Regions from separate parts of the Bradyrhizobium sp. USDA 4502 genome, predicted to be linked through region 3. Evidence: predicted binding sites of a transcription regulator. Region 3 holds the regulator's gene; each other region holds the start of a gene.
What was found. The regulator PhoB, encoded in region 3, activates phosphate uptake and scavenging genes when phosphate is short. The targets are predictions, from matches to a motif close to TGTCATNNANCTGTCAT.
Positions count from the first base shown of each region.

Region 1 (6,474 bases), 3.2 Mb from region 3:
CTGTCGGTGCTCGGCCGCTGGGATGAATCGGTGCAAGAGCATCAGGAGATTTTGTCGGCGCTGAAGGCGCGTGATGCGGCCCGGGCCGGACAGATACTGGCCCACCACGTGCGCCGCACTGGCGAGATCGTCGCCGAGACGCTGGATGCCAAGGCAATGAACGACAAGGCGGACGACGCCGCGGCACCGGAGGCACCGGCAAGGCCGCGCGGCCGCAAGACGAGGAACGTTGCGCCATGAAGATCCTGCTGCTCAATCCCAACACGACGGCTGATGTGACGGATCTGCTCCATGCCGCCGGCAGCAAGGCGGCATCCGCCGGCACCGAGCTCGTGCCGCTCACCGCCGCGCGCGGCGTGCCTTATATCGCGACCCGCGCCGAGGCCCAGATCGGTGGTGCGATCGCGCTGGAGATGCTGGCCGAAGCCGGCCCCGGCGTCGATGCCGCTGTCATCGCGGCGTTCGGCGATCCCGGCCTGTTCGGCGCGCGTGAGCTGTTCGCCTTCCCCGTCGTGGGATTGGCCGAAGCTGCGATGCTCACGGCCTGCATGCTCGGCCGCCGGTTTGGTATCGTCACCTTCGCCGGCGCGCTGGCGCCCTGGTACGAGGAATGCGTCGCCATGCACGGGCTGAGCTCGCGCTGCGCCGGCATTCGCACGCTTGACGGTCATTTCCAGTCGATCTCGCAGGTGCAGGCCGAGAAGGAGGAGCTGCTGGTCGCGCTCGCCAACCGTGCGGTCGATCAGGACAACGCCGACGTCGTCATTCTGTCGGGCGCACCGCTTGCCGGACTCGCGGCAAAAGTCCGCGACCGCATTCCGGTGCCGGTGGTCGATCCGGTCGCGGCGGCGGTGCGGCAGGCGGAGACGCTCGCCGTGCTCAAGCCGCGCAAGGCGGTGGCCGGCACCTTCCGCCGTCCCGATCCGAAGCCGACGCGCGGGCTGGCCGAGCCACTCGCCGCAATCATCGAACACCGCTCACCGAAGGAGGGAACAAACTGATGTCCTTCGACACCATTATCCGCGGCGGCACCGTGGTGACCGCGGCCGACACCTTCGCCTGCGACGTCGGTATCCGTGGCGGCAAGATCACGGCGCTCGGCCATGATCTCGGCGATGCAGCCACGATCATCGACGCCACCGACCGCCTGGTGCTGCCCGGCGGCATCGACAGCCATGTCCACTTCGCCCAGCCGTCCGGTGACGGCATCGTAATGGCCGACGGTTTTGCCAGCGGCACGCGATCGGCGGCCTTCGGCGGCAACACCACCGTGCTGCCGTTCTGTCTGCAGGAGAAGGGCCAGACCCTGCGCGAGGCGCTGAAGCATTACCATTCGCTGGCCGAAGGCGAGTGCCATGTCGACGTCGCCTTCCATCTCATCCTCACCGATCCGACCGAGCATGTGCTGGGCCAGGAGCTGCCGGCCCTGGTCGAGGACGGCTACACCTCGCTCAAGGTCTTCATGACCTATGAGGGCCTCGCGCTGTCGGACCGCGAGCTGCTCGAGACCATGTCGGTCGCGCGCGAGACCGGCGCCATGCTGATGGTGCATGCGGAGAATTTCGACGCCATCCGCTTCCTGACCGACCGGCTCGAACGGACCGGTAACACCGCGCCGCGCTTCCATGCGACCTCGCGGCCGATCCCGGTCGAGCGCGAGGCCACCCATCGCGCGATCTCGCTGTCCGAGCTCGTCGACGTGCCGATCATGATCGTGCATGTCTCGAACCGCGAGGCGATGGACGAAATCCGGCGCGCGCAGCAAAGGGGCTTGCGGGTCATGGGCGAGACCTGTCCGCAATACCTCATGCTGACCGAAAAGGATCTCGATCAGCTCAACATGGAAGGCGCAAAATACGTCTGCTCGCCGCCGCCGCGCGACGTCGCCAGCCAGCAGGCCTGTTGGGAAGGGCTGCAGCAGAAGGTGTTTTCGGTGTTCTCGTCGGACCATTGTCCGTTCCGTTACGACGACCCGCAGGGCAAGCTTGCGCCGAAGGGACGTACCAGCTTCCGCTGGGTGCCGAACGGAATCCCGGGTGTGGCGACGCGGCTGCCGATCCTGTTCTCCGAAGGCGTGGTGAAGGGACGGATCGACCTCAACAGCTTTGTCACCTTCAGCGCCACCAACCACGCCAAGATCTACGGCCTCTATCCGCGCAAGGGCACCATCGCGGTCGGCTCGGATGCCGACATCGCGCTGTGGGACCCGAAGCGCAAGGTCACGATTCGCCACGAGTTGATCCACGACGGCGCGGACTACACGCCCTATGAGGGGCTCGAGGTCACGGGCTGGCCGGTGCTGACCATGGTGCGCGGTAAGGTCGTCGTCGATAACGGTACGCTCATCGGCGGCAAGGAGCACGGCACCTATCTGCCGCGCGCCAAGCCGCTGAAGGCCGCGACCATTCCGTAACGCGACCAATCCGTAACAAGCAAAGAGAGAAGGCAGGAGATCAACATGCCCTATGCTGTGACAGACGACGGAGTGCGGCTCTATTTCGAGGAGACCGGATCGGGGCATCCGGTGATCCTGGTTCACGAGTTCGCCGGCGACCTGCGCAGCTACGAGCCGCAGATGCGGCACTTCGGCAAGCGCTTCCGGACCATCGCCTACAATGCGCGCGGCTTTCCGCCGTCGGATGTACCGGAGCAGGTCTCGTCCTATTCGCAGGCGCGCGCCGCTGACGATATCCTGGCCGTGCTCGATCACATCGGCGCGCCGAAGGCGCATATCGTTGGTCTGTCGATGGGCGGCTTTGCGACGCTGCATTTCGGATTACGTCACCCTGATCGGGCGCTGTCGCTATGCATCGGTGGCTGCGGCTACGGCGCCGAGCTCGATAAGCGCGAGACGTTTCGCGCCGAGGCCGACGTGATCGCGGGCATGATCCGCAAGGAGGGCATTCCGACCTTCGCCGAGCGCTACGCCTACGGGCCGACCCGCGTGCAGTACGAGAACAAGGACCCGCGCGGCCATGCCGAGTTCAAGGCCATGCTGGCCGAGCATTCGGCGGTGGGATCGGCCAACACCCAGCAGGGCGTACAGAAGGAGCGCCCTTCGCTCTACACGCTGGTCGACGAGATGAAGCGGATCAAGGTGCCGACGCTGATCATCACCGGCGACGAGGATTGGCCTTGCCTGCTGCCGGGCATCCTGATGAAGCAGAGCATCCCGTCGGCCGCGCTCGCGGTGATGCCGAACTGCGGCCACGCCATCAACATCGAGGAGCCCGACGAATACAACCGGATCGTCGGCGAATTCCTGGCGCAGGTCGAGAGCGGCCGCTGGCCGCAGCGCGATCCGCGCGCGGTCAGTGCTTCGATCACGGGAATGAAGGGGTAGGCTTCACGCCGAGTTGAATCGCGGCCTTCATCCGCCACCAGACCAAGCATCCGCGCTTTTCGGGACACATCCCCGGAAGGCGCGGATTTTTTTCGGGCGTGAGCAAGTCGCGACAGCCGGCGGTGCACAACCTGTTCGCATGATTGCTGACTGCTGCAGTCATCTCCAACGCGATCCGTTCAATTCCATGTCTTGTGACCGAAACCGCGTCCACAGATAGCCGATCGCGTGAGACGGAAGAGGAGGGCGTCTGTCATGCGCGCAAAGATTGGTCCCCCGATATCTGCAACCGATGCGGACATGAGCGCGCATCATCGTTCGTCGCATTCATTCGACCGACACAGCGCTGTCATCGGTGGTGGATAACTTGTCGCAGGTCGACGTCATAAATCCTTAAAAATAAAAAGGGGCACTACGGTGAAAGCCAAATTTCTTTCGACGGTCGGAGTCTGTCTGGTTGCTGCCGCTGCGGTGATGTGCAGCGCCGCCGCTCAGGACGACAACAAGGGCAATAACGGCCACGATCATCATCCGCACGACATCCACACCCAAACGCCGATCAAGCATCTCGTCGTCATCTTCAACGAGAACCGCTCGTTCGATCACTACTTCGCAACCTACCCGGTTGCGACCAACCCGACCGGCTCCATTCCGTTCACGGCGAAGCCGCATACGCCGAAGGTCAACAATCTCGCCAGCGCCAATCTGTTGACCAATAACCCGAACACCAATCCGGCCAACGGCACCGGCGCAACCAATCCGTTCCGCCTCGACCGCACCCAGGCCAACACCAAGTCGCAGAACCACGCCTATACGCCCGAGCAGCAGGCGGTCGACAACGGCAAGGAAGACCTGTTTCCGAAATTCACCGGTCGCGGCAGCGCCGGCGGCGTCGGCGCGTTCGGCACCAACGGGCAGGTGATGGGCTATTTCGACGGCAACACCGTCACCGCGTTCTGGAATTACGCCCAGAACTTCGCGATGAGCGACAACAGCTGGACCGACACCTTTGGTCCGTCGACGCCCGGCGCGCTCGAGGTCGTGTCCGGCCAGACCAACGGCGCGCAGAACATCGTCGGCTCGTCATCGTCGATCGCCGACGGCCAGGGCGGCCTGACGCTCATCGGTGATACCGACCCTGCCTACGATGCCTGCTCGAGCACGACGAGCCAGGTCTTGATGACCAGCAAGAACATCGGCGACCTGCTCAATGCCGAGCAGATCAGCTGGGGCAGCTTCATGGGCGGCTTCGACCTGACGCTCAAGAACAGCAACGGCACCACCAACTGCGGCCGCAGCACGTTCTCGAGCAACGTCAACGGCACCGTCGTGGACTACATCCCGCACCACGCCTGGTTCCAGTACTACAAGTCGACCGCGAACCCGACCCATGCGCGACCGAGCTCGGTGAATGCGGTCGGACACTCCTATATGCCCGGCAGCAAGACGCTCGATCCGGCCAATCATGCCTACGATCTCGAGGACTTCTATGCTTCGGTGAAGGCCGGCAACTTCCCGGCCGTCTCCTACATCAAGATGCCGGCCTATCAGGACGGTCATCCTGGCAACTCCGATCCGCTCGATGAGCAGGCCGGCAATGTCGAGCTGATCAACTTCCTGCAGAAGCAGAAGGAGTGGGGCGAGACCGCCGTCATCATCACCTATGACGACTCCGACGGCTGGTACGACCACCAGTACCTTGCACCGATCAGCGCCTCGTATGATCCCACCGCCGACCAGGTCAACGGTCCCGGCCAGTGCGGTCGCGGTATCGGCAGGCAGACGCCGCCGAACGGCCTCAACGGCCAGCCGGTAAACGGCCGCTGCGGTCCCGGTACGCGTGTCCCGTTCCTGGTGATCTCGCCCTTCGCCAAGCGGAATTACGTCAGCCACACCCGCATCTCGCAGGCCTCCGTCGTTCGCTTCATCGAGGACAACTGGCTGCACGGCCAGCGTCTCGGCGGCGGCTCGTTCGACGACAACGTCGAATCGATCGCCGACATGTTCGACTTCGAGCGCGGCCACGGCCAGGACCACGAGTACCGGCAGGACACGCTGTTTCTCGATCCGACCGCCGGCACCGTCATCGTCAGCGCGCCGGACGATCACCATCACCACTAACGCCCTTCGGTTCTGATCCAATCAGAACCGAAGCTCTGCCCTGACGCGTTCTGCTCGCGCGAACTGGTCTCCAGTTCGCGCGAAAACGCTTAACGACACTGGATCTGATATGAATGGCCGCACCTTGTGGCTTCTCGGCGCCGGCCTGCTGTGCATGGCCGGCGCCGTTGCGGCCGTCGAGACGCAGGGACTTCCGGGGACCAATCCGAACCCGGTGCAGCTCAGGCGTCCGCCTGTTGCTCCGCTGTCCGCCATGGCGCAGCTCGGCCAGAAGATTTTTTTCGACGCGTCGCTGTCCTCGTCGGGCGCATTGTCATGCGCGTCCTGTCACAGTCCGGACCACGCCTACGGGCCACCCAATGATGGGCCGGTGATGCTCGGCGGGCCCGCGCAATCCCGGCAAGGGACACGCGCCGTGCCGGGCCTGACCTATCTCGAGCGGCAGCCGAATTTCAGCATCGGGCCGGAAAAGGACGAAGACGACAATGTCGTCGACTTCGCGCAACGGGCCGCGCTCGGCCAGCAGGCTCCGCGCGCCAAGAAGGTCGCGACCGGGACTGCCGCGTCGGCGGTCAACATCGTGCCGCAGGGCGGACTGTTCTGGGACGGCCGCGCCGATACGCTGCAGGACCAGGCGATCTTCCCGCTGCTCGATCCCAACGAGATGGACGGCGGCAGCATCGAAATCGTGGCGCAGAAGCTGCGCCAGGCGAGCTACGCGCCGCGCTTCGCCGAGCTGTTCGGCGCCGGTGTCTTCGACAATACGCGGCTGCTGGTCGCGGAGGCGATGTTTGCCGTCGCGCGCTATCAGGTGGAGGAGCCGAGCTTCCATCCCTACACCAGCAAGTTCGACTACTGGCTGGAGGGCAGGGCGCGATTGAACGAGAGCGAATTGCGCGGCCTGCAATTGTTCAATGATCCGGACAAGGCCAATTGCGGCGGCTGCCATACGTCGCAGCCGACCCGGGACGATCTGCCGCCGCTGTTCACCGATCACCAATATGAGGCGC
Region 1 is NZ_JBSSGF010000001.1:3,505,353-3,511,826, reverse strand. Features, by position in the region: gene ACVW1B_RS16190 (GntR family transcriptional regulator) at 1-240, shown strand, start outside; gene ACVW1B_RS16185 (aspartate/glutamate racemase family protein) at 237-1,001, shown strand; gene hydA (dihydropyrimidinase) at 1,001-2,413, shown strand; gene ACVW1B_RS16175 (alpha/beta fold hydrolase) at 2,459-3,343, shown strand; gene ACVW1B_RS16170 (phospholipase C) at 3,818-5,464, shown strand; gene ACVW1B_RS16165 (cytochrome-c peroxidase) at 5,574-6,474, shown strand, end outside.
Region 1: ACVW1B_RS16170 (phospholipase C) is a predicted target of PhoB. The motif match lies at 3,725-3,741, and genes of this name have one in related genera.

Region 2 (6,474 bases), 710 kb from region 3:
CCGGCGTAGCCCGAAGGGCGAAGACGGACTGGATCAACTAGCCGACTTATCTTATCAGTAACTGCGATGCGCCACTGGTACGCGTGGCGCAGCCACGAGTTGCCTGAAGGGCGAAGCGTGGTGTCCGGCGTAGCCCGAAGGGCGAAGACGGACCGCCAAGGTCCTGTTGCCCGTCCGGCCATCCGTGGATGCGAATGTGGTACGTCTACATCATCCGCAGCATCAACTTCCCTGATCAAGAATATGTCGGCGCGACCGAAGATCTGAAGCGCCGGATTCCTGAGCACAACGCCGGCAAATCGGCGCACACCTCAAAATTTATGCCGTGGGAATTGGTCTGGTACTGCGCATTTCCCGACAAGTATAAAGCGTTGGCCTTCGAGAAATATCTCAAATCCCACTCCGGCCGCGCCTTCGCCAAGAAGCGCCTCTAACCGCCCCGACCGCCCCTACTCCCCCAGCACCGCATTCAGCCGGTCGCGCAGCGCGACGATCTCGTCCTTCATCGCCATCAGTTCGCCGACGGTGCAGTCCGAGGCCGCGAGGATCGACTGCGGCACAGCCTTGGCCTTTTCGCGCAGCGCGTGGCCCTGCGGCGTCAGCGCGATCAGCACCACCCGCTCGTCCGCGGTGCTGCGGGTCCGTTTGATCAACTCCGCCGCCTCCAGCCGCTTCAAGAGCGGCGTCAACGTGCCGGAATCCAGGAACAGGCGCTCGCCGAGGTCCTTCACCGCCACGTCGTCGCGCTCCCACAGCGCCAGCATCACGAGATACTGCGGATAGGTCAGCCCGAGCCGGTCGAGCAGCGGCTTGTAGACGCGGTTGAAGGCGTGCGCGGTCGAATAGACCGCAAAGCAGATCTGATTGTCGAGCCGCAGCGCCTGATCCGCGGCCGTCGGTTTCCTGGCCATGATTCCCATCGAATCCATCTCGTTTCCGGGTCATTCTGGGCTCACGGGACCGCGGATTCAATTGCGAACAATTAAATGTGAGACCGCATATTTTATATTGTGCGCAATCTATTTGCGTGCAATACATGTGTCATCGAATTCAAGCCCAACCCACCAAGGGAGACCACGATGTCTGTGAACGTGCTCTACAAGACCAGCGCCAAGGCAACCGGCGGCCGCGACGGCCATGCGGCGACGCTTGACGGCGCACTCGACGTCAAGCTCACGACCCCGAAGGAGCTCGGTGGCGGCGGCGGTGCCGGCAACAATCCGGAGCAGCTGTTCGCGGCCGGCTATGCCGCCTGCTTCATCGGCGCGATGAAGTTCGTGGCCTCGCAGGGCGGCCCCAAGGTTCCCGCCGACGCCTCGGTGACCTCGACGGTCGGCATCGGCCCGCGCTCGGAAGGCGGCTTCGGCCTCGCCGTCGAGCTCGCGGTGTCGCTGCCCGGCCTTGCGCGCAACGATGCCGAAGCGCTGGTCGAGAAGGCCCACCAGGTGTGCCCCTATTCCAACGCGACCCGCGGCAATGTCGACGTCAAGCTGAGCGTCGTCTAATTCCACATCACGCAATGGTCCGCCGCAACACGTGGCGGACCATTGCTCTTTCAGCGGCTGGTTCGCTTGGCGAACGCATGCGCCGCCTGCTGCATGGGCCTGCGCCGACGGAAGCATTGCTGGGTCGGCTGAAGACCGTTAGCTCTGGGACCCTCGTTTATCTGATCCCAACTGAGCGAAGGTTGTTTCCATGAATACCCCAGCGGCTACGGGCGCGATGACCGGCCTGCGCGTGATCGATCTGACGCGCGTGCTCGGCGGTCCGTATTGCACCCAGATTCTTGCCGACCACGGCGCCGACGTGATCAAGGTCGAGCCGCCCGCCGGCGACGAGGTGCGAGACTGGGGTCCTCCCTTCCACGAAGAAGACGCGGCCTATTTCGTCGGCATCAACCGCAACAAGCGCTCGATCGGCCTCGACCTCGCTTCCGAGGGCGGACGCGCGGTGCTGATGAAGATGCTCGAGACCGCCGACGTGCTGATCGAGAATTTCAAGCCGGGCACGCTCGACAAATGGGGCATCGGCAACGACGTGCTGCGCGCGAAATTTCCGCGCCTCGTGCATTGCCGGATCTCCGGCTTCGGCGCCGACGGCCCGCGCGGCGGCAATCCCGGCTATGACGCGATCATCCAGGCGATGACCGGCATGATCGCGGCGACCGGCTCGCCGGAGAGCGGCCCGATGCGGATCGGCGTGCCGCTGGTCGACATCACCACCGGGCTCTACGCCACGATCGGCATCCTGATGGCGCTGTCGGAGCGGCAGCGCTCGGGGCTCGGCCAGTTCATCGAGACGACGCTGTACGAGACCGGGCTCGCGATCATGCACCCGCACACCGCGAACTACTTCATGCACGGCAAGCCGCCGTCGCTCACCGGCAACGAGCATCCCAACCTCGTGCCGTACGCGATCTTCCCGACCAAGACCGACAACATCTTCATCGGCGTCGGCAATGACGGAACCTTCCGCAAGCTCGCCAAGGAGATCGGCAAGCCCGAGCTCGGCACCGACCCGCGCTTTGCCCGCAACAAGGACCGCATCGCCAACCGCGATGCGCTCCGCGTCGAGCTGGCAGCGGTGTTCAGCCAGCACGAGGCCGAGCCGCTGTGCAACCGGCTGCTCGCCGCCGGCCTGCCGGCCGGCCCGGTGCAGAAGATCGACCAGGCGCTGACCAACCCGCACACCATCCATCGCGGCGACGTCATCGAGAAGGATTGGTACAAGGGCGTCGCCTCGCCGATCCGCCTCGAACGCACCAAGCCGAACCTGCGCCGCACGCCGCCGAAGTTCAGCCAGCACGCCGCGGAAGTGCTCGGCGAGTTCGGCTACTCGAAGGACGAGATCAACGGCCTGGTTGAAAAGGGCGTGGTCTGCGGTCCCCAGCGCAAGCGCTAAAGGCGTTTTCGAGCCTGTCCCGCACGTGATGCGGGATGGGCACCGGTTCGCGTCAGGACAAAGCTGGAGCGTCGGCCCGTATCGAACCGGCCGACACATCAGCACTGCGGTGCAACGTCGCGTTTGGCGCTGCACCGCACGGAGCCGGCTGCGGTCTTCGCCTTTTTTACCGCTTCCCTTCGCTTCGGCTTCCCCCCTACCATGACTTTCGTTTATACGGTCATTTGAACGTCATCCGGCGCTGATAACGCGCGCAACGAAAGATGATGTTCCAATTGGGAGGGGTTTTGATGTTCTTTCGACGACTAGGCGCTGCCGCGGCAGCCGCTGCCGCGCTTGCATTCGCGTCGCCCGCGTTCGCGGTGACCGAGATCCAGTGGTGGCACGCGATGACCGGCGCCAACAACGACGTCATCGTCAAGCTGGCCAACGACTTCAACGCCTCGCAATCCGACTACAAGGTGATCCCGACCTACAAGGGCGGCTACGCCGACACCATGAACGCCGGCATCGCCGCGTTCCGCGCCGGCAACGCGCCGCATATCATGCAGGTGTTCGAGGTCGGCACCGCGACGATGATGGCCGCCACCGGCGCCGTCAAACCGGTCTACAAGCTGATGGCCGACGCCGGCGAGAAGTTCGATCCGGGCGTCTATCTGCCCGCGATCACCGGCTACTACTCGACCTCCAAGGGCGAGATGCTGTCGTTCCCCTTCAACTCGTCGTCGACGGTGATGTGGATCAATCTCGATGCGCTGAAGAAGGCCAACATCGCCGAGATTCCGAAAACCTGGCCGCAAGTGTTCGACGACGCCAAGAAGCTGAAGGCAGCCGGCTATAACACCTGCGGCTTCTCCGGCTCGTGGGTCACCTGGGTCAATCTCGAACAGCTCTCGGCCTGGCACAATGTGCCGCTCGCCAGCAAGGCCAACGGCCTCGACGGCTTCGACACCGTGCTCGAATTCAACGGCCCGCTGCAGGTCAAGCATCTCGAGAACCTCGTCGAGCTGCAGAAGGACAAGACCTACGACTATGCCGGTCGCACCAACACCGGCGAAGGCCGCTTCACCTCGGGCGAATGCCCGATCTACCTGACCTCTTCGGCCTTCTTCGGCAACGTCAAGGCGCAGGCCAAGTTCAACTTCACCGCGGCGCCGATGCCGTATTATCCCGACGCCAAGGGCGCGCCGCAGAACTCGATCATCGGCGGCGCCTCGCTCTGGGTGATGGGCGGCAAGTCGGCCGAGGAATACAAGGGCGTGGCCAAGTTCCTGACCTTCCTCTCGGACACCGATCGCCAAATCTGGATCCACAAGGCCTCGGGCTATCTGCCGATCACCAAGGCCGCCTATGCCAAGGCCAAGGAAGAAGGCTTCTACAAGGACCAGCCCTATCTCGAGACCCCGCTGCTCGAGCTCACCAACAAGGAGCCGACCGCGAATTCCCGCGGCCTGCGCCTCGGCAACATGGTGCAGCTGCGCGACATGTGGTCGGAGGAGATCGAGCAGGCGCTGGCCGGCAAGAAGACCGCCAAGCAGGCGCTGGACGCCGCCGTCGAGCGCGGCAACCAGATGCTGCGGCAGTTTGAAAAGACCGCCGTCCGCTGACATGATGCCTTCGGGCATGAACCGGACAAGCGCGAAGCGGTTTTCCACCATGCCCAGACGACAAGCTAAGGCGCGATGACGATCCAACCTCATCTCATCGCGCTTTAGGGCGATCAACCGGCGGGCCGCATCCGCGGCCTGCCCTTCTTCCGAGCCCATGCAAAAGCAAGCGATTTTCCAATCAAAGCTGTTGCCTTACGCGCTGGTTGCCCCGCAACTCGCGATCGTCCTGATCTTTTTCTACTGGCCGGCCGTACAGGCGGTGATCCAGTCCTTCCTGCTGCAGGACGCCTTCGGTCTCTCCACCAGCTTCGTCTGGTTCGAGAACTATCTCGAGCTGTTCAAGGAGCCGGCCTATTTCGCGGCGATCGTCCGGACCTTCGTGTTCTCGTTCGCGATCGCGGTCTCCTCGCTGTCCTTCGCGCTGCTGCTCGCTGTGATGGCTGACAGGCCGCTGCGCGGCTCGACGCTGTATCGCACGCTGCTGATCTGGCCCTATGCGGTGGCCCCGCCGGTGGTCGGCGTGCTCTGGGTGTTCATGCTGCACCCCTCGCTCGGCGTGCTGTCGCGCTATTTGCGCGCCATGGGCATCGACTGGAATCCGCTGCTCGACGGCGACCAGGCGGCGGCCCTGATCATCCTCGCCGCGGCCTGGAAGCAGATCTCCTACAATTTCCTGTTCTTCCTCGCCGGGCTGCAGAGCATCCCGAAAAGCGTGATCGAGGCCGCCGCGATCGACGGCGCCCGTCCGATGCGGCGGTTCTGGACCGTGATCTTCCCGCTGCTGTCGCCGACCATCTTCTTCCTCTTGGTCATCAACATCGTCTACGCCTTCTTCGACACCTTCGGCATCATCGACACCATGACCCGGGGCGGTCCCGGCAAGGCGACCGAGACGCTGGTCTACAAGGTCTATACGGACGGCCTGCTCGGCGGCAATCTCGGCTCGTCGGCGGCGCAGTCGGTCATCCTGATGGTCATCGTCGTCATGCTGACGGCGATCCAGTTCCGCTTCGTCGAGCGCAAGGTGACCTACTGATGGTCGAGGAAGAAGGCTTCCAGCGCTATCTGGCTCACGTCATCCTGTGGATCGGGATCGCGATCGTCGCCTTCCCGGTCTATCTCGCGCTGGTCGCCTCGACCCAGGACAACGCCGTCATCGCCAACGGCCAGATGTCGCTGCTGCCCGGCGGCCATTTCCTCCAGACCTACTACCAGACGCTGTTTGTCGGCACGAGCGGCTCGACCCGCGAGCCGGTGCTGAACATGATGCTGAACTCGCTGGTCATGGCGCTCTTGATTGCGGTCGGCAAAATCGCGATCTCGATCATCTCGGCCTACGCGATCGTGTATTTCCGGTTTCCGTTCCGGATGGCGATCTTCTGGATCATCTTCATCACGTTGATGCTGCCGGTCGAGGTACGCATCTATCCGACCTACAAGATCGTCGCTGATCTGCATCTGCTCGACAGTTATGCCGGCCTGTCGCTGCCGCTGATTGCGTCAGCCACCGCGACGCTGCTGTTCCGCCAGTTCTTCATGACCGTGCCGGATGAATTGCTGGAAGCTTCCCGCATCGACGGCGCAGGCCCGTTCCGCTTCTTCTGGGATACGCTGCTGCCGCTGTCGCGCACCAACATGGCCGCGCTGTTCGTGATCCTCTTCATCCTCGGCTGGAATCAATATCTCTGGCCGCTGTTGATCACGACGCGCGACGACATGCAGACCATCCAGGTCGGCATCCGCAAGATGATCACGACGACGGACGCGCTGACCGAATGGCCGATCGTGATGGCGACCGCGCTGCTCGCGATGCTGCCGCCGGTGTTCGTCGTCGTCGTGATGCAGAAACTGTTCGTGCGCGGATTGGTGGAGACGGAAAAGTAATGGCTAACGTCACGCTGCGCAGCGTCCGCAAGACCTATCCCGGCGGCTTCGAGGCCATCAAGGGCGTCAATGTCGACGT
Region 2 is NZ_JBSSGF010000001.1:7,462,536-7,469,009, forward strand. Features, by position in the region: gene ACVW1B_RS34720 (GIY-YIG nuclease family protein) at 195-434, shown strand; gene ACVW1B_RS34725 (MarR family winged helix-turn-helix transcriptional regulator) at 450-911, opposite strand; gene ACVW1B_RS34730 (organic hydroperoxide resistance protein) at 1,080-1,505, shown strand; gene ACVW1B_RS34735 (CaiB/BaiF CoA transferase family protein) at 1,696-2,901, shown strand; gene ugpB (sn-glycerol-3-phosphate ABC transporter substrate-binding protein UgpB) at 3,192-4,508, shown strand; gene ugpA (sn-glycerol-3-phosphate ABC transporter permease UgpA) at 4,666-5,547, shown strand; gene ugpE (sn-glycerol-3-phosphate ABC transporter permease UgpE) at 5,547-6,395, shown strand; gene ACVW1B_RS34755 (sn-glycerol-3-phosphate import ATP-binding protein UgpC) at 6,395-6,474, shown strand, end outside.
Region 2: ugpB (sn-glycerol-3-phosphate ABC transporter substrate-binding protein UgpB) is a predicted target of PhoB. The motif match lies at 3,120-3,136, and genes of this name have one in related genera.

Region 3 (6,474 bases):
AAATCCCGCCGCCGCAGCGACATCGTCATCCGCGCACTCTGTGTCGGTGCGGCGCTGTTCGGCGTCACCTGGCTGGCGCTGATCCTGATCACGCTGCTCTATAACGGCCTTGCCGGCCTCAGCGTGCAGCTGTTCACCCAGAACACGCCGCCGCCCGGCTCGACCGAAGGCGGCCTGCTCAACGCCATCGTCGGCTCGGTCATCATGACCGTGATCGGCGTCGGCATCGGCGCGCCGCTTGGCCTGTTCGCCGGCACCTACCTCGCCGAATACGGCAAGCACGACAAGCTGACCTCGGTGATCCGCTTCATCAACGACATCCTGCTCAGCGCGCCCTCGATCATCATCGGCCTGTTCATCTATGGTGCGGTGGTGGTGCCGATGCGCGGCTTCTCAGCGATCGCAGGCAGTCTTGCGCTCGCGGTGATCGTGATCCCGGTCGTGCTGCGTACCACCGAGGACATGCTGCTCTTGGTGCCCAATCCGCTGCGCGAGGCCGCCTCCGCGCTCGGCCTGCCGCGTTCGCTGGTGATCAAGCGGATCGCTTATCGTGCCGCGCGATCGGGTCTGATCACCGGTGTGCTGCTGGCGACCGCCCGCGTCGCCGGCGAGACCGCGCCGCTGCTGTTCACCGCGCTGTCGAACCAGTTCTTCAGCCTGGATCTGACCAAGACGATGGCCAACCTGCCAGTGACCATCAACAACTTCGTGCAGAGCCCCTACGCCTACTGGAAAGAGCTGGCGTGGAGCGGCGCGCTGCTCATCACATTCACCGTGCTCGCGTTGAATATCGGCGCGCGTATCCTTGGTGCCGAAAGGGCCGCAAAATGACCGAGCTTTCCGTCTCCACGACTGCCGCAGGCCACATTCCCCAGGTTCCGCTGCCGGAAGCGCCGCCGAAAGTCACGGTGCGCAACCTCAACTTCTATTACGGCGAGCACCACGCGCTGAAGAACATCAACCTGACGCTCGGCACCAACCGCGTCACGGCGTTCATCGGCCCGTCCGGCTGCGGCAAGTCGACCCTGCTGCGCATCTTCAACCGGATGTACGACCTGTATCCGGGCCAGCGCGCGGTCGGCCAGCTGATGCTGGACCAGACCAACATTCTCGACCCCAAGCTCGACCTCAACTTGCTGCGCGCGCGGGTCGGCATGGTGTTCCAGAAGCCGACGCCGTTCCCGATGACGATCTACGAGAACATCGCCTTCGGCATCCGCCTCTACGAGAAGATCTCGAAGTCCGAGATGGACGACCGGGTCGAGAAGGCGCTGCGCGGCGGCGCGCTGTGGAACGAGGTCAAGGACAAGCTGAACGCCTCCGGCCTGTCGCTCTCCGGCGGCCAGCAGCAGCGCCTGTGCATCGCGCGCACCGTGGCGGTGCGCCCCGAGGTGATCCTGTTCGACGAGCCGTGCTCGGCGCTCGACCCGATCTCGACCGCCAAGGTCGAGGAACTGATCCAGGAGCTCTCCGAGGACTACACGATCGCGATCGTCACCCACAACATGCAGCAGGCGGCGCGCGTCTCCGACAAGACCGCCTTCATGTATCTCGGCGAGCTGATCGAGTTCGACGACACCAACAAGATCTTCACCTCACCGAGCGATCGGCGCACCCAGGACTACATCACCGGCCGGTTCGGTTGACCGGCGCATGATCCGGAAAAGTGGAAACCGGTTTTCCGATCAGGTCATGCTAAAATTCAGGACACGAAGCCATGATCCCCGGGATCATGGTTGAGGGAGACAAGCGATGGCTTCTGAACATACCGCCAAGGCATTCGACAGCGACCTGCAGGAGTTGACCCGCCTGGTCGCCGAGATGGGCGGCCTGGTCGAACGAATGATTACCGAGTCGGTCGACGCGCTGATCCGTCGCGACGTCGCGCTCGGCAAGCGCGTGGTCGCCGCCGACATCGAGATCGACAATCTGCAGCGCAACATCGAAGAGCGCGCGGTGCTGACGATCGCGCGCCGCCAGCCGATGGCGATCGACCTGCGTGAGATCGTCAGCGCGATGCGCGTCGCCACCGATCTCGAGCGGATCGGCGACCTCGCCAAGAACATGGGCAAGCGCGTCGCGGCGCTGGAGAGCGATTTCCAGCCGCTGAAGCTGATCCGCGGCCTCGAGCACATGACCGACCTCGTGCTGTCGCAGGTCAAGTCGGTGCTCGACGCCTATGCCGCGCACGACCTGCCGGCGGCGATGAACGTCTGGAAGGGCGACGAGGAGGTCGATGCGATCTGCACCTCGCTGTTCCGCGAACTGCTCACCTACATGATGGAAGATCCGCGCAACATCTCGTTCTGCATCCATCTGATGTTCTGCGCCAAGAACATCGAGCGGATCGGCGATCACGCCACCAATATCGCCGAGACCGTGTTCTACATGATCGAGGGCCAGCAGATCACCGACAAGCGCCCGAAGGGGGACATGACCACTTTTGCCACCACGGTGCCGGGCAACTGAGGCATGATCGGCAAGCACGGAACCGGCAAGAGCGAAACTGGATGATCCTCGCGACAAATCGTTTCCGCGGGGACTATGCTCAAGGAAGTAAGCGTTTCGGTTTGCGTCTGGGCAACGGATCACCACAGAGAAAGAACTTAGACCGATGAGCGCACGCATTCTGGTAGTCGAAGACGAGGAAGCGCTGACGACGCTGTTGCGCTACAATCTCGATGCGGAAGGCTACGATGTCGAGACGGTGGGGCGCGGCGACGATGCGGATACACGGCTGAAGGAGCGCGTTCCCGACCTCGTGGTGCTGGACTGGATGCTGCCGGGCCTGTCCGGCATCGAACTGTGCCGCCGCCTGCGGGCGCGGCCCGAGACCAAGCAGCTTCCGATCATCATGCTGACCGCGCGCGGCGAGGAAAGCGAGCGCGTGCGCGGGCTTGCCACCGGCGCGGACGATTACATCGTCAAGCCGTTCTCGGTGCCGGAGCTGCTGGCGCGGGTGAAGGGCCTCTTGCGCCGCGCCAGCCCGGAGCGGCTTGCGACCGTGCTGACCTATGGCGACATCGAGCTCGACCGCGAGAAGCGCCGCGTGGCGCGCTCGGGCCGTCCGATCGATCTCGGGCCGACCGAGTATCGCCTGCTCGAATTCTTCCTCGAGCATCCCGGCCGCGTGTTCAGCCGCGAGCAACTGCTCGACAGCGTCTGGGGCCGCGACATCTACATCGATGAGCGCACCGTCGACGTGCATATCGGCCGCCTGCGCAAGCTGCTCAATCCGGGCCGCGAGCAGGATCCGATCCGCACCGTGCGCGGCGCCGGCTACGCGCTCGACGACCGCTTTGCCAAGGCCGAGCCACAGCCGTAACGGCCATGCGGCATTCATAAACCGCAACACGGCGTCGTCCCGGCGCAAGCCCATAGGCGCTAAGATAGTTTGATCATAGTCTGATAGTGGCGCTTATGTCTGGGTGGCTCGCGTAGATGTCGCCGGAGAGCGTGACTGGCTCTGCAGAGTAGAGCGATTGCGGGCTGTGGAATGATCGCTTGCCGTAGCGAAGCTACGAGCTGGCGCAGCAGACGCCACGTCACTGGGTGGGTCAGGCGGCGTCGGCCAAGCGGGGAGAGTCTTCGAGTTCGTCGACGAGCGGCTCGAGCAATAGAATGATCAGCAGATGAGCGAGGATATGGGGTCTGGCGGACCGCTCGTCGGTTCCGGGAGGTCCCTTCAGGCCAATCAGGCTTTTCAGCCGCTTGAAGCCGAGCTCAATGCGCCATCGCAGCCGATAGAGGGCGAGGATATCTGCAGTCGTGAAGTCCTCTGGCCTGAGTGAGGTCACCAGGATCACCCAATCTGCGGCGTCAAGTGTTTGCCTGGAGAGCTGATGACCTCCCTTTTGTGCAGTCCGGCGCGCCTTGCGTCGCGCAGCCGCAGCAGCTTGCGCCGGCTTCTTCGCGGCAACCAGACGCACTGCGAGCGGCGGCGCACCTGACTTGCGCTTTATCCAAATCGGCCGATCGATCAGGCCACGCGCCGAGGCGTTGCGCAGTTCGGCAGTGAGGTCAACAAGATTACCTTCGGCATCGAGCCAGCGCGCGCTCTTCCAGCCGGCCCGGATCACGAAGTCCGCATCGGCATCGACGAGATGCGCCATGCGCTCCGGTTGCAGATAGGCGCGATCGGCAAGACGGATCTCACCGGCAACCGCCGGTATCCGATCCAGCGTCTCGCCCGCTCGCTGATCGGTCAGTTCGAAGTGACCAAAGCGCTCCTGCGGAAGATCGAACGCGCTATGGATACGCCACACTGCGTTCTTGTTCCTGCCGCTCGTCCCAGCCTTGGGGACCGTCGTGGCGTCAACAATACGGATCAGACGACCGCGGCTCGCCTTCGGCGCCGCGGCGGCAAGCGCCTGCTCGACCAAGATTGCCAGCCAATCTCCGCACTGACGTAAGCGATACAACAGAGCCACGTTGGAGATATCGACAAGCCCAACCGACGTGGCCCATGCCGCCGTCAACCGCAGCCCTTTCTCACCAAGGCAATAAGCCAAGATCAGGCGCAGCAAGTCGACCGCATTGCTGATCTCCCGCGGACGGACAAACGCCTTCGTCTTGCGCGCGCTAATGTTCAGAGCCTCGGCTCCGCCAAGTCGGGCGACAACGCGCGCCCAATCTTTGTTCACAAGCGATTCGTGTGCCATTCCATCTTGGAATCACAAGCGAATCCAAGGCGCAAATCCTATTTTAGCGCCTATGGGCGAAAGCCAGGACCCATACGCCGCGGCCAGTGCAATCGGCACGCGGCCAGACGGCTTTCTAACAACACGCATTAGTGGTTATGGGTCCCGGCTTTCGCCGGGACGACGCCGGTGATGTAATGGGCTACGCATCACACAAAAAAATCCCCGCTTTCGCGGGGATTTGTTTTTGAGGTCTTCCGTCGTTTTCCCGAGTGCTCACTTGATCTGCGGTTTCGCCGACGGCCGGCGGCGATCGGCGGCGGGCTGGTAGGCGACGCGCGAGTGATGCGCGCAATAGGGCAGGCCGGCGAGCGCCTTGCCGCCGCAGAAGAAGAATTCCGGGCTCGAGGGATCGCCGACCGGCCAATGACAGGTGGCCTCGTTGAGCTCCAGCAGCGAGAGCCGCTGGCTCATCGGCACCACATTGTCGTAGGAGATCGGATCGGGCTCCATCTCGACCTCGAAGGCGTGCGCCAGCGCGGTGTTGCCGCGAGAGACCGGACGCGCCACCCGCATCATGTGCTGGGCCGGGCGAGCCTTGCGCTGCCGCGGCGCGGCCGTGGAGGGTGCCTTGGCGCGGCCGGAGAGGCCGAGCCGATGCACTTTGCCGATCACGGCGTTTCGCGTCACATTGCCAAGTTCCGCCGCGATCTGGCTGGCCGACAGGCCGGACTCCCAGAGTTTCTTCAGCTGCTCGACGCGATCGTCGGACCAGGTCAATACAGTCATCGCATTCTTCCCTTCGCGTAGCGCCGGCCAATCATTGGAGCGGCGCTGCGAGCCAATCTGGACAAATATCCCTGCGGCCAGAATCCCTTAGCCCTCGCCGGGCACGGTGTTGCGCCCGAACGTTTACGCGAGACACAAAGGCTACTTAGAGGGTCCAGTACCGCCGCACGAGATGTCGTACCCGACAGGCCAAACGCTACAATATGGCGTGACTCTGGCGCAAGAGTCCGCGGCCGTGCGTCCACATGTTCCCACACAGTTAAGCATTGCCATGAGGCTTTTCCACCGCACCGGAATGCTCCAGATTGCGCTCGTTTCGCATTGCAGGAAGGCCACTTCGTGGCGATTGACACTTACCGACCGCAGCATAGAATGCCCGCCACGTGCCGCCCGCAAAGGCGGCCGTTTTGTTTTCCGAAGCTGGCCGTTGCTGCGCTGGCGTCAAGGCGCAGCGGCAATTGTCGGCTTAAAAACCGTCAGTGATCGCCATGACCAACGCTGCCACGTCGCATCTGCTCCCCGTCTTCGCCAGGGTCGATCTCGGCTTCGAGCGCGGCGAGGGCGCCTGGCTGATCGCAACCAACGGCGACCGCTATCTCGATTTCACCTCGGGCGTCGCGGTCAACGCGCTCGGGCACGCGCATCCGCATCTGGTCAAGGCGCTGCAGGAACAGGCGACCAAGCTCTGGCACATGTCGAACCTGTTCAAGAGCCCGGACGGCGAGGTGCTTGCCGCACGGCTGTGCGAGCAGAGCTTTGCCGACTTCGTGTTCTTCTGCAATTCCGGCGCCGAAGCGATGGAGGGCGTGATCAAGCTGGTCCGCCACTATCACTTCTCCAAGGGCCATGGCGAGCGCTACCGCATCATCACCTTCGAGGGCGCCTTCCACGGCCGCACGCTGGGCACGCTGGCGGCGACAGGCTCGGCGAAATATCTCGAAGGCTTCGGCCCGCCGATGGACGGCTTCGACCAGGTGCCGCATGGCGACATCGAGGCGGTGAAGAAGGCGATCGGCCCGCACACCGCCGGCATCCTGATCGAGCC
Region 3 is NZ_JBSSGF010000001.1:6,749,419-6,755,892, reverse strand. Features, by position in the region: gene pstA (phosphate ABC transporter permease PstA) at 1-831, shown strand, start outside; gene pstB (phosphate ABC transporter ATP-binding protein PstB) at 828-1,646, shown strand; gene phoU (phosphate signaling complex protein PhoU) at 1,753-2,469, shown strand; gene phoB (phosphate regulon transcriptional regulator PhoB) at 2,615-3,325, shown strand; gene ACVW1B_RS31560 (IS4 family transposase) at 3,558-4,661, opposite strand; gene ACVW1B_RS31555 (GcrA family cell cycle regulator) at 4,917-5,429, opposite strand; gene ACVW1B_RS31550 (aspartate aminotransferase family protein) at 5,918-6,474, shown strand, end outside.